DNA from 4 places in the Micromonospora sp. NBC_01638 genome. Region 3 is predicted to be linked to each of the others. Evidence: riboswitches for the same ligand, from Rfam matches in the RefSeq annotation. Region 3 holds a riboswitch; each other region holds the start of a gene.
The links. Region 3 has a riboswitch for cyclic di-AMP ahead of OG811_RS20575 (C39 family peptidase). Riboswitches for the same ligand answer to the same signal wherever they lie in the genome.

Region 1 (4,322 bases), 1.5 Mb from region 3:
ACGGTGAGCACCAGGCAGACCCAGAAGCGGTGACGAAACATCGCGGGATCGTGCCCGGCGTGCTTGTCGTGCTGCACGTGCGCGGCGGGGGCCGCGTGCTGCTGGCGGTCCGGTTCGGGTGGCGACGGGTCGGGCATGTCTCCAACATGCCGCGCCGGGGGCCCCACATGGGCGGTTCAGCCGCCGACACTCCGCCACGACCTACAGCCCCGGATCGGGGTGGTTAGCATTCCCCACGATGATCCCCCGTCAACCGTCGCACAGTCGAGCACCGGCGCCTCCATCCCGTGGCCCAGCCCCCGCCCAGCCGGACCCGGCACTGACCGTCAGTGATCAAGTGCTCGTCAGCCAGCGATCCGCCGCGCCGCTCGGTCCGTATTCGCGGTGGCGGTGAACCGACCGGCCCGCTGACACGTACCCCGCACCGGATCGTTGGGAGTCTCGCCTTGGGTTCCGACCACACCCGTCCCGCTCCGTCCGCCCCGCCCCGGGTGCGACGGATCCTCGTCATGACCGTGGTGCCCCTGTTCGTCGCTACCGTGCTCGCCGCGGTGCTGCTCTGGCCGCGCGGCGGCCCACCGCAGACCGACGGTGGGGCGGACGTACCGCGCTATCCCGGCACGGTGACCCGGGTGGTCACCGAGCCGTGCCCGCCGGTGCCGTCGGCCCCCGAGGGCGCGCCGAGGTTCGGCGCCGGGCCGTGCGGCACGGTCGACGTCCGGGTCGACGACGGGCCGACCGCCGGCCAGAAGGTGCAGACACCGGTGCCCGACGGGCCCGGTGCCCCGAGGGTCGACGTCGGCGACGAGGTCATCCTGGTCGAGCTGACTGATCCGGCCGATCCCGCCACCAGCAGCTGGAACATCGCCGAGCACCAGCGCGGCACCCCGATGGTGTGGCTGGCAGTGGTCTTCGCCGCGGCGATCGTGGCGTTCGGTCGGTGGCGGGGCCTGGCCGCGCTCGCCGGGCTGGCCGCCAGCTTCGCCATCCTGCTCACCTTCGTGCTGCCGGGCATCGGCGCCGGCAGATCACCCCTGCTGGTGGCGGTGGTCGGCGCGGCCCTCATCATGTTCGTCGTGCTCTATCTGACGCACGGGGTCACCGCGCAGACCTCGGTCGCGGTCCTCGGCACCCTCGGCAGCCTGGTGCTGACCGGCGTGCTCGCCACCATCGCCACGGCCGCAACCCACCTCACCGGCTTCGGCAGCGAGGATGCCACCACCCTGTCGATGTTCCAGGGCGACGTGGACCTGCACGGCCTGCTGCTCGCCGGGATCATCATCGGCTCGCTCGGGGTGCTCGACGACGTGACGGTCACCCAGGCCGCCACCGTCACCGAGCTGGCGAACGCGAACCCCGGGCTGACCCGGTTGCAGCTGTACCGTGCGGCCACCCGGGTCGGCCGCGCGCACATCGCCTCCACGGTCAACACCATCGTGCTGGCGTACGCGGGCGCGTCTCTACCGCTGCTGCTCCTGCTCACCGCCGACTCGCGACCGATCGGGCAGATCCTCACCAGCGAGTTCCTCGCGCAGGAAATCGTCCGTAGCGCCGTCGCCACACTCGGTCTGATCGCGGCCGTGCCGCTGACCACCGGGCTGGCCGCGGTGGTGACCGCCGCCGGGCGCGCAGACGAGCCGGATCAACCGCGGACCCCGCCCTTATTCACCGCCGCCGATCGGTGGCCGGAGCCGGACAGGAGCACGGAAACGGCATGGTGACACTCCTCAGCGTGACCAGATCAGGTATCCGCCCTGAGAACCACGCCACTGGTCACTCAACGCTATGGCGAAATGACACTTTTGATCGGCATCCAGGCGTAGCTCACCCGGCCGGCTCTCAGGTAACCTCGCTGCCGGTTACCGATGAAGGCGCGACGCGGCGCCTGCGGTGCCACCGCCCAATCGCCAACCGGCGAACCGGGGACCCAGGTACCTGGGGTGAATCCGCGTCAGCGGTAGGGGCCACTTCCGCCCCGAACCCGTCAGCTAACCCGGTCGGCGGTCGACGGAAGGGAACATTGTGACGGCACCCCTACGCCGCTGGTTGACACCCGTGGTGGCCGTGATCGCCGCACTGACTGTGCTCGCCGGTCCCCTCCCGGCCAACGCCGCCCCGACGACCCCCACACCGTCCGGGCACGAGGAGGACAACGAGCCCAAGCTGCTCAACGACGTCATCGAGCAGGCCAACCGCGACTACTCCGCCGCCAAGTCCAAGCTGGACAAATCCAAGAAGCGGCAGCAGGAGCTGGCCCTGGAGGTCCACCGGGCCAAGGCCGACCTGGACGCGCTGGCCCCACAGGTCGGGCAGATCGCCGCCCAGTCGTATCGGACCGGCCGGATCGGGGCGATCGCGATGCTGCTGGAGAGCGACGCTCCCGACTCGTTCGTCGAGCGCGCCGCGGCGCTCGACGAGATGAACATGGTCAACGAGAAGAAGCTCGCCGAGGTCAACACGGTGAAGGCCCGCGCCGAGCAAGCCAAGCTGGCCCTCGACACGGAGGTCCGCGAGCAGCAGAAGCAGACCGCCGTGATGGCGAAGCGGAAGAGCGAGGCGGACAAGGCGCTTTCCCTGGTCGGCGGGAAGGGCTTCACCGGCGGTCTGGTGGACGCCACGTCGATGGTCGCGAAGATCGGCCCGGGTCGCACCGCGGACGGTGACTGGAAGCCCCAGTCGTGCAGCGAGAATGACCCGACCACTTCCGGCTGCGTCACCGCCCGGACGCTGCACGCGTACAAGGAGGTCAAGCGGGCGGGCTTCAACCGGTTCGTCGGCTGTTACCGCTCCGGCGGGCCGTGGGAGCACCCGAAGGGCCGCGCCTGCGACTGGTCGCTGCAGAAGAGCGGCTTCGCCCCGTGGCACAACGACGACACCCGGACGTACGGCAACAACGTCGCCGCGTTCCTCATCCGTAACGCCGACCGGCTCGGCATCTACTACGTGATCTGGAACCGGCAGATCTGGTTCCCGGCGACCGGCTGGAGTTCGTACAGCGGGCCGTCGAACCACACCGACCACGTCCACATGTCGCTGCTCTGACCCGCACAATCCTCTCGAGGGCCGTTCCGCGTCGCGCGGGGCGGCCCTCGACGCGTCAGGCGGCGGAAGGCGTGGCCGGATCGGTCGATCCGGCAGGCACGTCGAGCGTCCCGAAGCCGGCCGGCACGGCGGCCACCAGGCGCACCGCTCCGGCGGCGAGTCGGTACGACACACCCACCACCGCGCACCGCCCCTGCGCCACCTCGTCGGCCAGCACGGGCGACTGCCTCAGCAGCGTCTCGACGGTCTGCGCGATGTGGATGTCGACGATGCCGTCGATGTCGTCCACGCCCTCGGCTCCGGCCCGGCGCAGGCTGGGCAGCACGGCGTCGACCACCGCCCGCAGGTGCCCACGAGGTGGGGTGCCGGTCGCGGCGACCTCCCGGGCCGCCTGCACCGCGCCGCACGAGTCGTGGCCGAGCACCACCACCAGCGGGGTGCCGAGCACGGTCACCGCGTACTCCACGCTGCCGAGCACCTCCGGGCCGGCGGTGTGCCCGGCCGTACGGACCACGAACAGGTCACCCAGCCCGCGGTCGAAGATGATCTCGGCAGCCAGGCGGGAGTCGGAGCAGCCGACGATCACCGCGAACGGGTGCTGCCCGTCGGCCACGGCAGCCCGGTGCCCGGCATCCTGATTGGGATGGCGTGGGGCACCGCTCACGAAGCGCCGGTTGCCGGCGGCCAGCTCGGCGTACGCCCGGGCCGGTTCGCCGAGCGCGTACGCCCGGTCGGTGGTCCGCTGCGGACCCGGCTGCCCGCTGGGAGTTCCGGTCTGGCTCATTCCCGCACCTCGTCTCGACGCATTTGACCTGGTCAACGGGCTCTTCGCCCGGGCGGCGGGCGCTGGCTCGGTCACCACCGTCACACGCACCGTAAGGTACGTCAAGATATACGTGATATAGATTTCATACGTTGACCTCGGTTCGACCCTGGGTAACGGCCCGAGGGCAGGGCGGACAAGACTCCCGTCGTGGGCAGGACGGACATCCGGAGAGGCGGTCACACGATGACGAGCACCGCGACGGGCGACACCGGCGGCGGGCGGAACTGGACGTTCCTCACCAACCACGGGCACGTCCTGCTGGCCATCGCCCGCGACCCCACCGCCCGGCTGCGCGATGTCGCGGCCGAGGTCGGCGTGACCGAACGGGCCGCGCAGGCGATCGTCGCCGACCTGGAGGCGGAAGGCTACCTGCGCCGCACCCGCGTCGGGCGGCGCAACGAATACACCCTCAACCCGGCCGGCCGGTTCCGGCATCCCGCCGAGGCCGACCGCC
Region 2 (4,322 bases), 2.0 Mb from region 3:
CCGTGTACTGGATGTCACGACTGAGAATGGTCGGGCGTGCCTGCGGTACGGCGAGCGGCGCGGCCGCCGCCGACGGGGCGTGCGGGTCGAGCCAGACCCGCACGGCCGGCCGACCCGGCGCGAGACCCGGAATGCCCGCGGTGGGCTGCTCGCGGCGGGTCAGCATCGCCACGTCGACGGTGAACTCGAACAGCCGCCAGTCGGCCTGCGGCTCTGCCCGGGCGCCCTGCGCCAACCGGGCGACCCGCGCCGGATCGGTCACCGGACGGGCGCGCCCCGCCACGTACGCCTCGTCGTCGCTCTCCTCCGGAGGGAACGAGTGCAGCGCGTAACGGCCGTCGCGTTCGAGGTCACGGCGCTTCGGGGAGTCGATGATGAAGCAGAACAGACCCTCGTCGGTGATGACCGGGGAGACCGGATGGACTCGGGGCCCGCCGTCGGCGCGGACCGTGGCCAGGTAGCCGAAGCCCGGCCCGTACTGCTGGAGGAGAACGCGGATCCCGTCGGCGAGTCGGGGCTCGTCGGCGGCGAATTCGGACCAGGAAGCCATGCGAGCATTCTATCGAACAACTGTACGAGCAGCGAGCTCGACGCGCTGGTCACCGGCACCGAATCCGACGGCTTTGGGCACCGCCGCTATGGTTGTCCGATGCTGCTCTCCGACCGCGACCTGGTCTCCGAGATCAAGGCCGGCACGCTGGGCCTGGAGCCGTTCGAGCCCACCCTGGTCCAACCGTCCAGCATCGACGTGCGACTCGACCGGCTGTTCCGGGTGTTCAACAACCACCTTTACACACACATCGACCCGGCCATGCAGCAGGACGACCTGACCTCCGTGGTCGAGGTGCCCGACGGTGAGCCGTTCGTGCTGCACCCCGGGGAGTTCGTGCTCGCCTCGACACTGGAGGTCATCTCGCTGGGCGACCAGCTCGCCGGCCGGCTCGAAGGGAAGAGCTCGCTGGGTCGGCTCGGGCTGCTCACGCACTCCACCGCCGGCTTCATCGACCCGGGCTTCTCCGGTCACGTGACGCTGGAGCTCTCGAACGTGGCGAACCTGCCGATCACCCTCTGGCCAGGCATGAAGATCGGGCAGCTCTGCATCTTCCGGCTCTCCTCGCCGGCCGAGCACCCGTACGGCTCGGTGGTCTACGGCTCGCGCTACCAGGGCCAGCGGGGGCCGACGCCGAGCCGCGCCTGGCAGCACTGGCGCACCTGGCCCACCCGCTGAGCGGTACGACAGCCAGACGACGAGGGCCCGCCGCGACGAATCGCGACGGGCCCTTCGGTCACCCCTGATCAGCCTGGGCGGCCGTAGCTGTGGATCGGGCCGTCGTCGACCTTCTTCATCTTGACCGGTTGACCGGCCTGCGAGGCGTGCACCACCCAGCCACCGCCGACGTACATGCCGACGTGGTGGATGTCGCTGTAGTAGAAGACCAGGTCGCCGGGGCGCAGGTCGGCCTTGCTGACGTTCTTGGTGGCGCGGCTCTGCGCGGCGGCGTTGTGCGGCAGCGACACACCGGCCTTCGCCCAGGCGGCCAGCATCAGCCCGGAGCAGTCGTACGAGTTCGGGCCCTCGGCACCCCAGACGTAGGGCTTGCCGATCTGCGCGCAGGCGAACTTGACCGCCGTGCCCGCAGCGCCACCGGGATAGCTGCCGGGGCAGGGCGCCGGGCGCAGCGAACCGCCGCCACCGTTGCCGTACACCTTGATGCGCAGCTTCTGCAGCCGGTCGATCTCCTCGTTGATCTGCTTCTTCTTCGCCGCCAACTGGGCCTCGGTACGGGTCAGCTGGGCCACCATCTCGTCCAGCGGCGCCTTCTGCTTCGCCAGCTCATCGCGGAGGTCGGCCACCTGCCGCACGTCCTGCTGCTGGTTGTGCGCGAACCGGTCGAGCATCTCGAGCTGGCCAACCACCTCGCTGGGCGATCGACTGCCCAGCACCGCGTTGACGGTCGAGACGTTCTCGCCCTTGTACGCGCGCACGGCCAGCGCGCTGACCTTGTTCATCGCAGCGTCGACCTGGCGCTCCAGCGGGCCGATCCGGGCGGCCAGCGCGTCCGCCTGCTTGCGCTTGGCGGCGAGGTCGGTCCGGGTGGCGTTGTGCCGTTCGATGATCGGTTCGAGTTTGTTCCAGTCGGCGTCGATCTGGCGCTCGATCTCGGCGACGGACGGATCGGCGTGGGCCGCCGTGGCGCTGCCCGTCAGGACGACGGCGACGCCGGCCAGCGCGGCGAGAGCGGTGGTGAAGCGGGACCAGCGTGAGCGCGGCGCGATCGACGTCGGGCCGGCTGCTGCCGGCCGCTCGGACGACGGCCGCGGGGCATGGAGTGCCACCGGGTTCCGTACTCCTTCTTCCTGACCGCCTACCGGGTTAGCTGACGGGTTCGGGCGGGAAGTCGGCGCCCTACCGCAGTGGCTGCGGATTCACCCCGAGGGACCTGGGTCCCCGGTTCGCTCGGAAACGACTCGGCGGTGTCGGTCCGTTACCGCCCGGGCTGGGCGGAACTGATATCGGGCCGACGAATGACCAGAGTAGAGACGCCTGTTACCGATCCGCAACCCGTGCGGCCGTGACACTCCGTACCGATCAGGGAGGGTGACGGACCGTACGCGAAGATTTCTTTCCTGACGCGTCGACAGATAGAAAGGTATTGACGCAGGCTCCCGGGCGGCGCGAAGGTGACCTCACCTTCATCCCGTGGAATTTAGGGGGTTCGATGCACCATCCAACCCTGTCGCTCCGGCGGCGCGCACTGCTCACCGCCGCCGTGGTCGCCGCAGCGACCGCGGTACCGCTACCCGCCGGCGCTGCCGCCGCCGCACCCACCGCCGACCGCCAGCAGCAGTACGCCGCGGCGGCAGCGGAGTACGGCGTGCCGACCGGCGTGCTGCTCGGCGTCTCCTACCTGGAGTCCCGCTGGGACAGCAACGCCGGCACACCGAGCACCAGCGGCGGCTACGGCCCGATGCACCTGACCGACGCCCGCCACGTGGTCGCCCTGCCTGGGCGCGGCCACCACGACACCGGCGCCGAGGACCCGCGTGGCGACGACTCCCGACCCGCGCTGGCGCCCGCTCCTCGGCAGGCCGAAGACCCCGCGCCGCCCACCGCCGCGTTGCAGACCGTGGACACCGCCGCAGCGCTGACCGGCGCGGCACCCGAGGCGCTGCGCACCGACGCGAGCGTCAACATCCGGGGCGGGGCGGCACTGCTCGCCGCGTACCAACGGGAGCTGGGCGCGCCGGTTGGCGCCGGCACCGACCCGGCTGCCTGGTACGGCGCGGTGGCCCGCTACGCCGGTGCGGACAGCGCCGATGCCGCAGCGGCCTTCGCCGACGAGGTCTTCACCACGATCAGCGCCGGCGAGTCCCGGGTGACCGACGACGGCCAGCGGATCACGCTGCCGGCCCGCGCGGTACAGCCGGAGCGTTCCTGGCTGGACCGACTGGGCCTGCGCCGCCTGGCCCGCCCGGACGGGCTGGAGTGCCCCCGCACCATCTCCTGTGAGTGGATCCCCGCGCCCTACGAGGCGTTCGGCGACGGGGACTACGGCAACCACGACCTCTCCGACCGGCCCGCACGGCAGAAGATCGAGTACATCGCCATCCATGACACCGAGGCAAGCTGGGCGACCACCCTGAAACTCGTCCAGGACCCGACCTACGTGAGCTGGCACTACTCGCTGCGCTCGGTGGACGGGCACATCGCCCAGCACGTGAAAACCAAGGACGTCGGCTGGCACGCCGGAAACTGGTACGTCAACGCCAAGTCGATCGGGCTGGAACACGAGGGCTTTGCCGCGCAGGGCACCTGGTACACCGAGGCGATGTACCGGACGTCGGCGAAGCTGGTCCGACACCTCGCGCTGCGGCTGGGCATCCCCCTGGACCGCCAACACATCATCGGCCACGACAACGTGCCCGGCACCGTCGCATCGACCGTACGCGGAATGCACTGGGACCCGGGACCGTACTGGGACTGGACGCACTACTTCGACCTGCTGCACGCGCCGCGACTGGACACCGGCACCCCGGCCACCGGGTTGGTCCGAATCGACCCGAACCACGCCACCAACCAGCCGGCGTTCACCGGATGCGTCACCCCTGCCGTGCCGTGCACGCCGCGCGGATCCTCGTCGGTGGTGCTGCACACCGCGCCATCCTCGGACGCGCCACTGGTGAACGACATCGCGCTGCGCCCTGACGGCACCCCGAACACCATGGAGGTGTCGGATCACGGCGCCCGGGCCTCCGCCGGCCAGACGTACGCGCTGGCCGGCCGGCAGGGCGACTGGACGTCCATCTGGTACCTCGGGCAA
Region 3 (4,322 bases):
AGCCTGCTGAACGCCTCCACGGTCCGCGTCGTGGGGATCGACGCGAACCGTACGGGCATCGCACCCGGCACGCTGAGCGGCTACGGCATGACCGGCTACGGGTCGGCGGCCACCAACGGCTCCAGCAAGATCGACTACCTCTTCGTGAAGGGGACCGTCCAGCCGTCCAGCATCGGCCACACGGTCAGCGGAACGAAGTCGAACCACCTCGCGCTGTACGGCTTCATCACCTACTGACCGCACCGACAAAGACGACGCGGGCGCCGGCCCCTTGTGGGGGACGGCGCCCGCGTCGGCTGCGCCCAGGTCAGGCGGAGTAACCCCGGTTGGCGATCCAGTTGGCCAGATCGATCGTGGTCATCCAGTACGACGGGTCGGCCGCGTTCGCCGAGTCGGCGATCCGCACGGTCCGGCCGTTGTCCTTGTAACCCACCACGGCGACGTAGTGCCCGCCGCCGTAGGAGCGCCAACCGCCGTTGGTGTCGGTGGCGTCGCCGACGACGTTGGCCACCACGCCGCGGCCGTCGGTGATGGCCTTGACGACGTCGGCCTGGAGCCGGTCCATCTGCGCCGGGCTGGGCGCGCCGGCGAACATCCGGGTCCGGTACGGGGAACCCTTCACCTCGGCGTTGAGCACCCGGGTGGTGTCCTGGGCCGAGTTGGTGCCCATCTCGGTGGTGCCCAGTTTGGCACCGAGCTCGTTCTGGGTGCGGTCGATGCCGGCGGCGCTGAGCGCGTTACGGGTGGCTGCCGGGCCGCAGTTGTAGTACGTGTTCTGCGCCTCGTAGTCGTAGTCGAGCATCTTCGTCGCGGGCGGCTTCGGCGGGGCCGGCTTAAGGCTCAGGTCCGGGTTGCTGCTGGCGTTGGCCGCGGGTGACGCGGCGGTGGTAGCCGGGGCGGTGGTCGGCGCGGCGCTGGCCGAGGGGGACGCGTCGCGCGCCTCACCGCGGGAGGCGGCGGTGTCGCTGCGCATCTCGGCGACCGTGGTCGCGGTGCGCTGGCTGGCCGGGTCGTCGTCGGCGACGGCGACCAGCCCACCGGTGGTGGTGGCGATCGCGAGGGCCGCGGCGGAGGCGGCAACGATCTGGTATGGGCGCTCGGTGGCGAAACGGCGGAGCTGACGCTGCAGGGTGTGCTTCACGGGGTCCTCCACGGATCCGGGGGGAGAGCGGCACACCGGGGCCGGACCGGTATATCCGGGCAGGCGCCAGCGCGCGGACCGTGGTCCGCGGATGGTGAACCGCTCAGGGGAACGCCCGGCGCTGCCGGGCGGGATAGGCGATGACCCGGGGGGGTCAGCTCACCGTCACTGGACGAATGAGCGGGGGCACCGCTGCGCCGTGGAGGCGAGGGAACAACCGAGGGGTGGAAAGGTGCTGCACGAGGATGGAACTCCTTCCGACACCGCCTACCGGGTTAGCTGACGGATTCGGGCGGGAAGATCGCCCTACCGCGGGCCATGGCTCGCGGATTCACCCCGGACTTACTGGTGGGTCCCCGGTTCGTTTTCACGATTGAGCGGGTCGGCGCGGCGTCGCCTCTTGCGATCGGTTACCGCACCGGACGAGACGACACTACTGGCCGGTCCGCACCCTGCCAAGCCAGGTTCACCTGCGTAAACCCCGATCGGCGCGACAATTTCTGCGCGTATTGCCGATGATGTGACTCGATGGGACAAGCGGTTATGGTGACGCCTGCGGGCGACAACCGGACAGGCCGCCGATAATACGGTCACAATCACCGGAAAAATCGAGCCGATCGCGCCGGACGCCCGATTTCCCAGTTACGTGACCGGGCTCACATCACGGATCGGGCTCAACCTGCTCGGGCCGGACGCCAGCGTGCCACGACGGCGGGACGGCACGTCCCGTTCGCCGCCCGGCGAGCGGGTACCAGGTTCGGCCGCAGCCGGGCCACTGCCGCGTACGCCTCGTCGGCGAGGGTGCGAGCCGCGTCGGCGGCCAGTTCCGCATCCCGCCACGCGGCCCGCTCCCGGGCGGCGGCGGCCTCGTAGTCGGCCCGTCTCGCGTCCCGGATCGCCCGACTGAGCACCACCTCCTGCTCGACCGGGTGCCGCCGGGGATCCCAACCGCGCCGGTGCCCGAACACGTCGCCCAGCTGCGCCATGGTCAGGTCGCCCCGCCAGTGCGCCGCGGTCGCCGCGCGGAGCAGGTAGCGCTCCCGGAGGGCGTACTCGGCGGGGGTGCGGGGGGTATGCGGGGTGGGCAGCGCCCCGGCACCCGCGAAGCGACGGGCCGCGATGTCCGCCTCGTCGTACCCGTTCCAGGCCCGCTCCATCTCCTCCTGAGCGGTCAGCCAGGCCGCGCGTCGCCGCCGCGCGGTCGTGGCCGCGCCGGCCGCCGCGACGGCCACCTCCTCGGCGTACCGGCGCAGGTCGACGGCCTCGGCCTCGGCCACCTCCCGAGCGGTGGGTGCCGCCGGGAGCGGGTCGTCCGTGGGCCGGTCCCGCTCGGGTCGGGCGACCAGCACGGCGAGTACGCCCAGTGTCAGCAGGAACAGGGCCGACCAGATGGCGGCGGCCTGCGGAACCTCGGTCACGAACTGGTAGAAGACAACGGTCTCCATGGTCGGCACCTCGGGGAGAGAGCAATGCGGTGGAGCCCGACCGGCAACCTGGCCACGGCGGGCCACGGATCGGCGGGGGCGGAGCTGGTGGGTCGACAGGGCGCGGCGACGGGACGCTCATCCCGGTGGCTCAGCGCCCGGGTGGGGCCCGGGGCGCCCGGCTGCTCGGACCGCCGACGAGGGGCAGCCGGTCGGACCCGGGGGCGCACACCGGCAGCACGCCGGCCACGACGGTGACCTGGCCGCCGGGCAGCGAGTCGACCGACCAGGTCGGGGACTTCTCGGCGGCCCGATCAGGGACCGCCTTGGCCGTTTGAGCGGGCCCCTGCGCCACGGTGGGCCGGCACGACGTCGCCGGCGATCCGGCGGCGAACGGGATTGGCACTGCGCTCGGCGCGGCGCTCAGCGTTGGTGCGACGGCCGTGGCCGGGCCCGCGCCAAGCGCCAGGGCCGCGACGACGGCGAGGCTGGTCAGCACCCGTGTCGCCCAGCGCGCCACCCACCACAGCGGACAGGTGAGCGCGACCGGAAGCACCTCCCCACGCTACCGGCGTGCCGGCCCGGACGCACCGACCACGGGCGTGTCGGCGCACGCCGCGCCGATCCCACCGACCAGGGTGGATGGTGTCAGCGCGAATCCACGTACGTTGATCGGCTGTCGGCCGGGTCGGCCCCGCCGGCCCCGGCTTGAGGCCCGACGCCAGCGGTGTTGGGGGCCTCGGTGCTGGGGGCCTCGGTGCTGGCCGTGCGCGGTCGGGGGACGGACGCCGGTCCGGGGACGGACGCCGGTCGGGCCGGACGACGCGGCGCGAGTCGGCGCATCATCGGGGTCTCGACGAAGCGGTGCAGCAACCCGGCGAGGACCAGGTTCACCACCAGGAAGCCGAGCACCACGGCCGGGCCACGCCAGCCCTCGAAGCCGGTCCCCCAGTCCCCGCTCCAGCGCAGCACGCTCGTCATAACCAGCACATGAACCAGGTAGAAGGCGAAGGAAACCTCGCCGAGCCAGACCAACGGCCGCGACCGCCACGGCGAGCGCCTACCCCGCACGTCCGCGTCCGCGGCAGCGGTGATCACCAGCAGGTACGCGACCGCGAGCAGAGTGGTCCACAGTTCGGCGCGGATAAACTCCGCAGCCGCCACCCAGGTGGCCAGGAAAATCCCGCTGGCCACGGTCAGCCCCGGGCCGCGCCAGAGGCCACGGCGCATCAACTCGGCCGCCACCGCGCCCAACCAGAACTCCAGCGACCGCACGGGTGGGAAGACCTGGGTGAACCACCATCGGCTCACTTCCGGCACCAACTGCTGGGCCGGCCAGAGCGCGAGGATCAGCAGCGGCAGCGCGACGATCAGCACCCACAGCAGCTTCGGCCGGGCCCGACGCAGCAGGGGCAGCGCCAGCGGCAGACACAGATAGAAGAAGAACTCGCAGGAGAGCGACCAGCTCACGGTGTTGATGCTGTAGAACCAGCCCGGCCGGGGGTCCCAGGCCTGCAACAGCAACAGGTTCTCCAGCGCGGCCGCCGGGAGGACCGGGTCGGCGAACCACCAGGCGACCAGCAGCGCCGCCCCCCACAGCACCAGGTGGTTCGGGTATATCTTGGCGACCCGTCGTCGCCAGAAGTTGCGCCGGGAGTCACCCGCGCGGGCCGACCAGACCAGCACGAAGCCGCTGAGGATGAAGAAGAACTGCACCCCGGACAGGCCGAGGGTGAACAGCGTATCGACGACGGCCT
Region 4 (4,322 bases), 3.3 Mb from region 3:
ATCGGCGCGGCCCTCGACCCCTCCGGCGACCCCCCGCCCCCTGCCTGACCCGCCCCGCACCCACCTCCCGCACCCCGCACCCCACGTCATGATCGTGCTCGATCGTGGATGTAGTGGCCTGTGGGCGCCAGGAGGCCACTACATCCTGGTTGCAGCGCGAGCACGGTTCGCGAGGGCGGGTCGCGCGGCGGGACGCCGGCCCCAGGGCTTGTACGTGGACAGCACCGTCGCGATGATCATCAGGCTGGTCGACACCGCGGGTGCGATCACCAGGTCGGCGCGATCCCGAGCGGGCAGCGCGGCCCCCAACGCACCGCCGTGCCGCAGATTCGGGGTGAACAGGAACAGCACCAGCCCGACCAGCACCGTGGTGAGCACCAGCTTGACCAGCACCCAGTGGTAGCGCACCAGGCCCCACGGGGTGAGCAGCGCGCTGGCGACACCGATCAGCCAGACCAGCACGCTCAGCGGCGCGAACAGCATGGTGCCGACCAGTGCCGCGACCGGGTAGACCACCGCCGGGTCGGCACCACGCTGCACGGCGATGCCGAGGGTGAGCAGCACCAGGTCGGCACCGAGCCAGCCGAGCGAGGTGACCAGGTGCAGGGTGAGCAGCCCCTTGCGGGCCGTGGGTGGGATCCGACGCATACCGCGATGCTTCCCGCCGACCCCGGCCGGGTCGTCCGACGACAGGCGACATCAGGGGTACGCCCCGCGACGTAGCCGGCCTTGCCCTGACGAAATGCCGGTGAGTCATCCTGACGACTCACCGGCATCACACCAGTGGTCAGTAAACCGACAGGTGCACGTGGTTGGTGTGGTCGGTGGACGGGGTGCCGCCCGCCCCGCTGTACGACTTCCACCCGCTGCTGGGCAGCCAGATCTGCCGGTACCAGATCACGTACAGCACAGCGAGCCGGTCGGCGTTGCGGATGAAGTACGCGGCCAGGTTGTTGCCGTACGTCTTGTCGCCGCCGGTGGCGTTCCCGCCGAAGCCGTCCTTCTGCGCCGCGAAGTCGCAGGCCCGGCCCTTCGGGTGTTCGCCGGAGCCGCTGGGGCGGTGGCAGGAGACGTACCGGGTGAACCCGGCGGCCTTGGCCTGGTTGAGCGCGTGCAGGGTACGCGGGGTGATGCAGCCGCTGGCCGGCGTGGGGTCGTTGATGCTGCACGACTCGGACGGCCAGGAGCCGTCGGAGTTGCGCGGGGCCGCCGTCGCGTTGGCGGCGGAGGTGCCCCGGTTGGAGTCGGTGTCGGCGGTGGTCTGTGGCTTGGGTGTGGTGGCCACGGTCAGTGCCCGCTCGGCCTGCTCCTTGCGCTTGGCCATCACCGCGACCTGCTTGCGCTGTTCGTTGATCTCGCCGTCCAGGGCGGCCCGGGTGCGGTTGGACTGGTCCTTCGTGGCGAGCAGATCACGCAGCACCCGGTCCTCGTTGGCGGCCACTGCGTCCAAGGCGGCGGCCCGGTCCATGAAGCCCTCCGGGGTGTTGCTGTTGAGTAGCGCCGACATCGCGCCGAGCCGGCCGGTGCGGTACGCCACGCCGGCGATCTCGCCCACCTTGCCGTTGCGCTGGGCGAGCTCGACGTCGATGGTCTTCAGTCGGGTGGCGAGCTGCTGCTGCCGCTGCACGGAGGTGTCCAGGGCGCGCTTCGCGTCCAGGTAGCCCTTGCTGGCCGCATCGAGTTGGGCGCGTAGCGCCGGGGTGCCGCCCTCTTCGTCCGAGTCGGGTGCGGCGGCGGCCCGCAGGCCGGTCGGGGGAGCGGCCGAGGCGGCGCCGGCCGGGAGCGCGACGCCGAGGGCGAACATCGCGACGATCAGGGCCGCCAGTCGGGCGGTCGGTGGTCGTGTTGGTGCCACTGCGCATGTCCTTCCGTTAGCCGCCGACCGGGTTAGCTGACGGGTTCGGGACGGAAGATCCCTACCGCTGACGCGGATGCACCCCAGGAACATGGTTCCCCGGTTCGCCCTCTCGAGCGATTAGGCGGCGACCGCCACCGGCGCCGGGAGGCGCCGCCTGGTGGAGGCCGGGACCGAGCCTACCGTTGCCGGTGGGGCCGCTGCAGTCAATGTGACGGACGGTGCGTGCGTCGTGACGATGAATTACTGCTACCACTCGATCGAGCCGCAGGCTCCGGAGGCGGCGCCGGGCTCGATCTGCAACGTCGCGTGCTCGATCCGGAAGTCGTCGTGCAGGGCCGTACGCGCGGCGGTGAGCACCGCGCCGACCTCCGCGCCGGGCGCCATGGTCAGGTGTGCGGAGGCCACGTCCATGCCCGAGGTGAGCGTCCACACGTGCAGGTCGTGCACCTCGACCACACCGGGGACTGCGGCCAACCGGTCGTGCACGGCGGTCACCTGAAGATGCTCCGGTGCGGCCTGCACCAGGATGCGGACGGCGGCACGTGCCAGCCGCCAGGTACGCGGCAGGATGAACACGCCGATGGCGACCGCGACAAGTGGGTCGGCCCACCACCAGTCGGTGACGGTGATGAGCAGCGCCGCGCCGATGACGCCGAGCGAGCCGAGCAGGTCGCCGAGGACCTCCAGGTAGGCGCCCTGGAGGTTGATGCTCTCCCGGGCGCCGGTGCGGAGCAGGGCGAAGGCGACGACGTTCGCGAGCAGGCCGAGCACGGCCACCGCGAGCATCGGGCCGGCGATGACCTCGTGCGGGTCGCCGAAGCGGCGGATCGCCTCGATCACCACGTAGATCGCGACGCCGGAGAGCAGGACGGCGTTGGCCAGCGCGGCGAGCACCTCGAGTCGGTAGAGCCCGAAGGTGCGCTGCGGGTCGGTGGTGGCCCGCCGGGTCGCGGTGATCGCGGCGAGCGCCATCCCGATGCCGAGCACGTCGGTGAACATGTGCCCGGCGTCGGAGAGCAGGGCGAGTGAGCCGGTGTGCAGCGCGGCGACCGCCTCGACCACCATCAGGGCGGCGAGCAGCCCGAAAGCCGCCCAGAGTCGGCCCCGGTGCTGGTGTGCGGCATTGGCGACCGACGCATGGTGGTGGTCATGACCTGCGCCCACGAGGTTCACCTTCCGCTGCCAGTCGGGACACGGTCAAATGTATGTTCACATCGCTATGTGTGCAAGTGTAAGGCCGAACCACCCCCCAGCCAGGCCATTTGTCGCGGATCAGCCGGTCGGGTCGATGGTGGTGAGTCGCTGAGTGGCCCGGGAGAGCGCCACGTACAGGGTGCGCACCCCGGCGCCCGGATCCGCCCGGATCTCGCTCGGAGCGACCAGCACCACCCCGTCGTACTCCATGCCCTTGGCCTCCAGGCTGGTCACCACCTGCAACCTCGATGCGCCGAGCGCGTCGAGCCAACCGGCGACCTCGTCGCGGCGGGGGACCGGCGTGATCACCCCGACGGTGCCCTCCACCTCGGTCAGCAGACCGGCGGCCGCCTCCACGGTCGCGGTCTCCAACCCCGTCGCGGGCACCACCAGCTCGACCGGATCGACCCCGGTGGAGCGGACGGCGCTCGGCAGCGGCAGGTCAGGGTAGATCCGGCGGATCTCCGCCGCCGCCACCGCGAAGATCTCCGACGAGTTGCGGTAGTTGGTGGTGAGCGTGAAATCGTGCCGCTTGCGCCGGCCCAACGCCTGGTCGCGGGCCCGGGTCAGCTCCTCCGGATCGCCGGTCCACGCGGTCTGCGCGGGGTCGCCCACCACGGTCCAGGAGGCCAGGCGGCCACGTCGACCAACCATCCGCCACTGCATCGGTGAGACGTCCTGCGCCTCGTCCACCACCACGTGCGCGTAGTCCCGGTAGTCCGCCGGGCGCTCCCGGGCCGCCGCGCGGGCGGCCCGCTGCCGGTCGCCGAAGGTGCTCAACTCGCGGACGCCGCCAGCAAGCTGGAACGGGTCGCGCCGGGCCTTGGCCGGCTGCGCCGGCTTACCGAGCAGCGCGTCCAACTCGTCCAGCAGCGCGATGTCGGCGATGGTCAGTCCGGCCGAGTCCAGGTCCTGGTACGCGGCGGTGAGCAGCCGGATCTCCGCAGAGGAGAGGACCCCACCGGCATAGCGGCGCAGCCGGTCCGGCCGGGCCAACCAGCCGAGCACGTGCCGGGGGTGCAGCCGCGGCCACCACGCCTTGAGGAACTCCCGGAACTCCGACCGCTCGGCGATCTCGCCCTCGAAGGCCCGCTGCTCTGGCAGCCGAGTGATCCCCACGGCACGGGCCTGCGCCCAGAGCGCGGCGAACACCCCGTCGAAGCCGGCCCGGCGCACCTCGTTGCGTCGGGCGCCCCGGTGCAGGGCGCGGTCCCGGATCCGGTCCAGCGCGGCCCGGTCCAGCCGCAGCAACGTGCCCCGGTAGAGCAGT

Region 1: linked by a shared signal. The riboswitch ahead of OG811_RS13390 (coiled-coil domain-containing protein) and the one ahead of OG811_RS20575 (C39 family peptidase) in region 3 are both predicted to bind cyclic di-AMP.
Region 2: linked by a shared signal. The riboswitch ahead of OG811_RS11165 (NlpC/P60 family protein) and the one ahead of OG811_RS20575 (C39 family peptidase) in region 3 are both predicted to bind cyclic di-AMP.
Region 4: linked by a shared signal. The riboswitch ahead of OG811_RS03225 (coiled-coil domain-containing protein) and the one ahead of OG811_RS20575 (C39 family peptidase) in region 3 are both predicted to bind cyclic di-AMP.

What each region holds. Positions count from the first base shown of each region.
Region 1 is NZ_CP109273.1:2,819,829-2,824,150, reverse strand. It holds gene OG811_RS13400 (heavy metal translocating P-type ATPase) at 1-137, opposite strand, end outside; gene OG811_RS13395 (YibE/F family protein) at 447-1,721, shown strand; cyclic di-AMP (ydaO/yuaA leader) riboswitch at 1,888-2,018, shown strand; gene OG811_RS13390 (coiled-coil domain-containing protein) at 2,023-3,042, shown strand; gene OG811_RS13385 (carbonic anhydrase) at 3,098-3,826, opposite strand; gene OG811_RS13380 (helix-turn-helix transcriptional regulator) at 4,052-4,322, shown strand, end outside.
Region 2 is NZ_CP109273.1:2,370,096-2,374,417, reverse strand. It holds gene OG811_RS11175 (pyridoxamine 5'-phosphate oxidase family protein) at 1-550, opposite strand, end outside; gene dcd (dCTP deaminase) at 650-1,228, shown strand; gene OG811_RS11165 (NlpC/P60 family protein) at 1,297-2,337, opposite strand; cyclic di-AMP (ydaO/yuaA leader) riboswitch at 2,350-2,485, opposite strand; gene OG811_RS11160 (N-acetylmuramoyl-L-alanine amidase) at 2,721-4,322, shown strand, end outside.
Region 3 is NZ_CP109273.1:4,343,211-4,347,532, reverse strand. It holds gene OG811_RS20580 (hypothetical protein) at 1-237, shown strand, start outside; gene OG811_RS20575 (C39 family peptidase) at 308-1,153, opposite strand; cyclic di-AMP (ydaO/yuaA leader) riboswitch at 1,391-1,531, opposite strand; gene OG811_RS20570 (hypothetical protein) at 1,816-2,586, opposite strand; gene OG811_RS20565 (hypothetical protein) at 2,717-3,121, opposite strand; gene OG811_RS20560 (acyltransferase family protein) at 3,214-4,322, opposite strand, start outside.
Region 4 is NZ_CP109273.1:720,242-724,563, reverse strand. It holds gene OG811_RS03235 (SRPBCC family protein) at 1-48, shown strand, start outside; gene OG811_RS03230 (hypothetical protein) at 139-648, opposite strand; gene OG811_RS03225 (coiled-coil domain-containing protein) at 788-1,855, opposite strand; cyclic di-AMP (ydaO/yuaA leader) riboswitch at 1,861-1,992, opposite strand; gene OG811_RS03220 (cation diffusion facilitator family transporter) at 2,105-3,022, opposite strand; gene OG811_RS03215 (HelD family protein) at 3,131-4,322, opposite strand, start outside.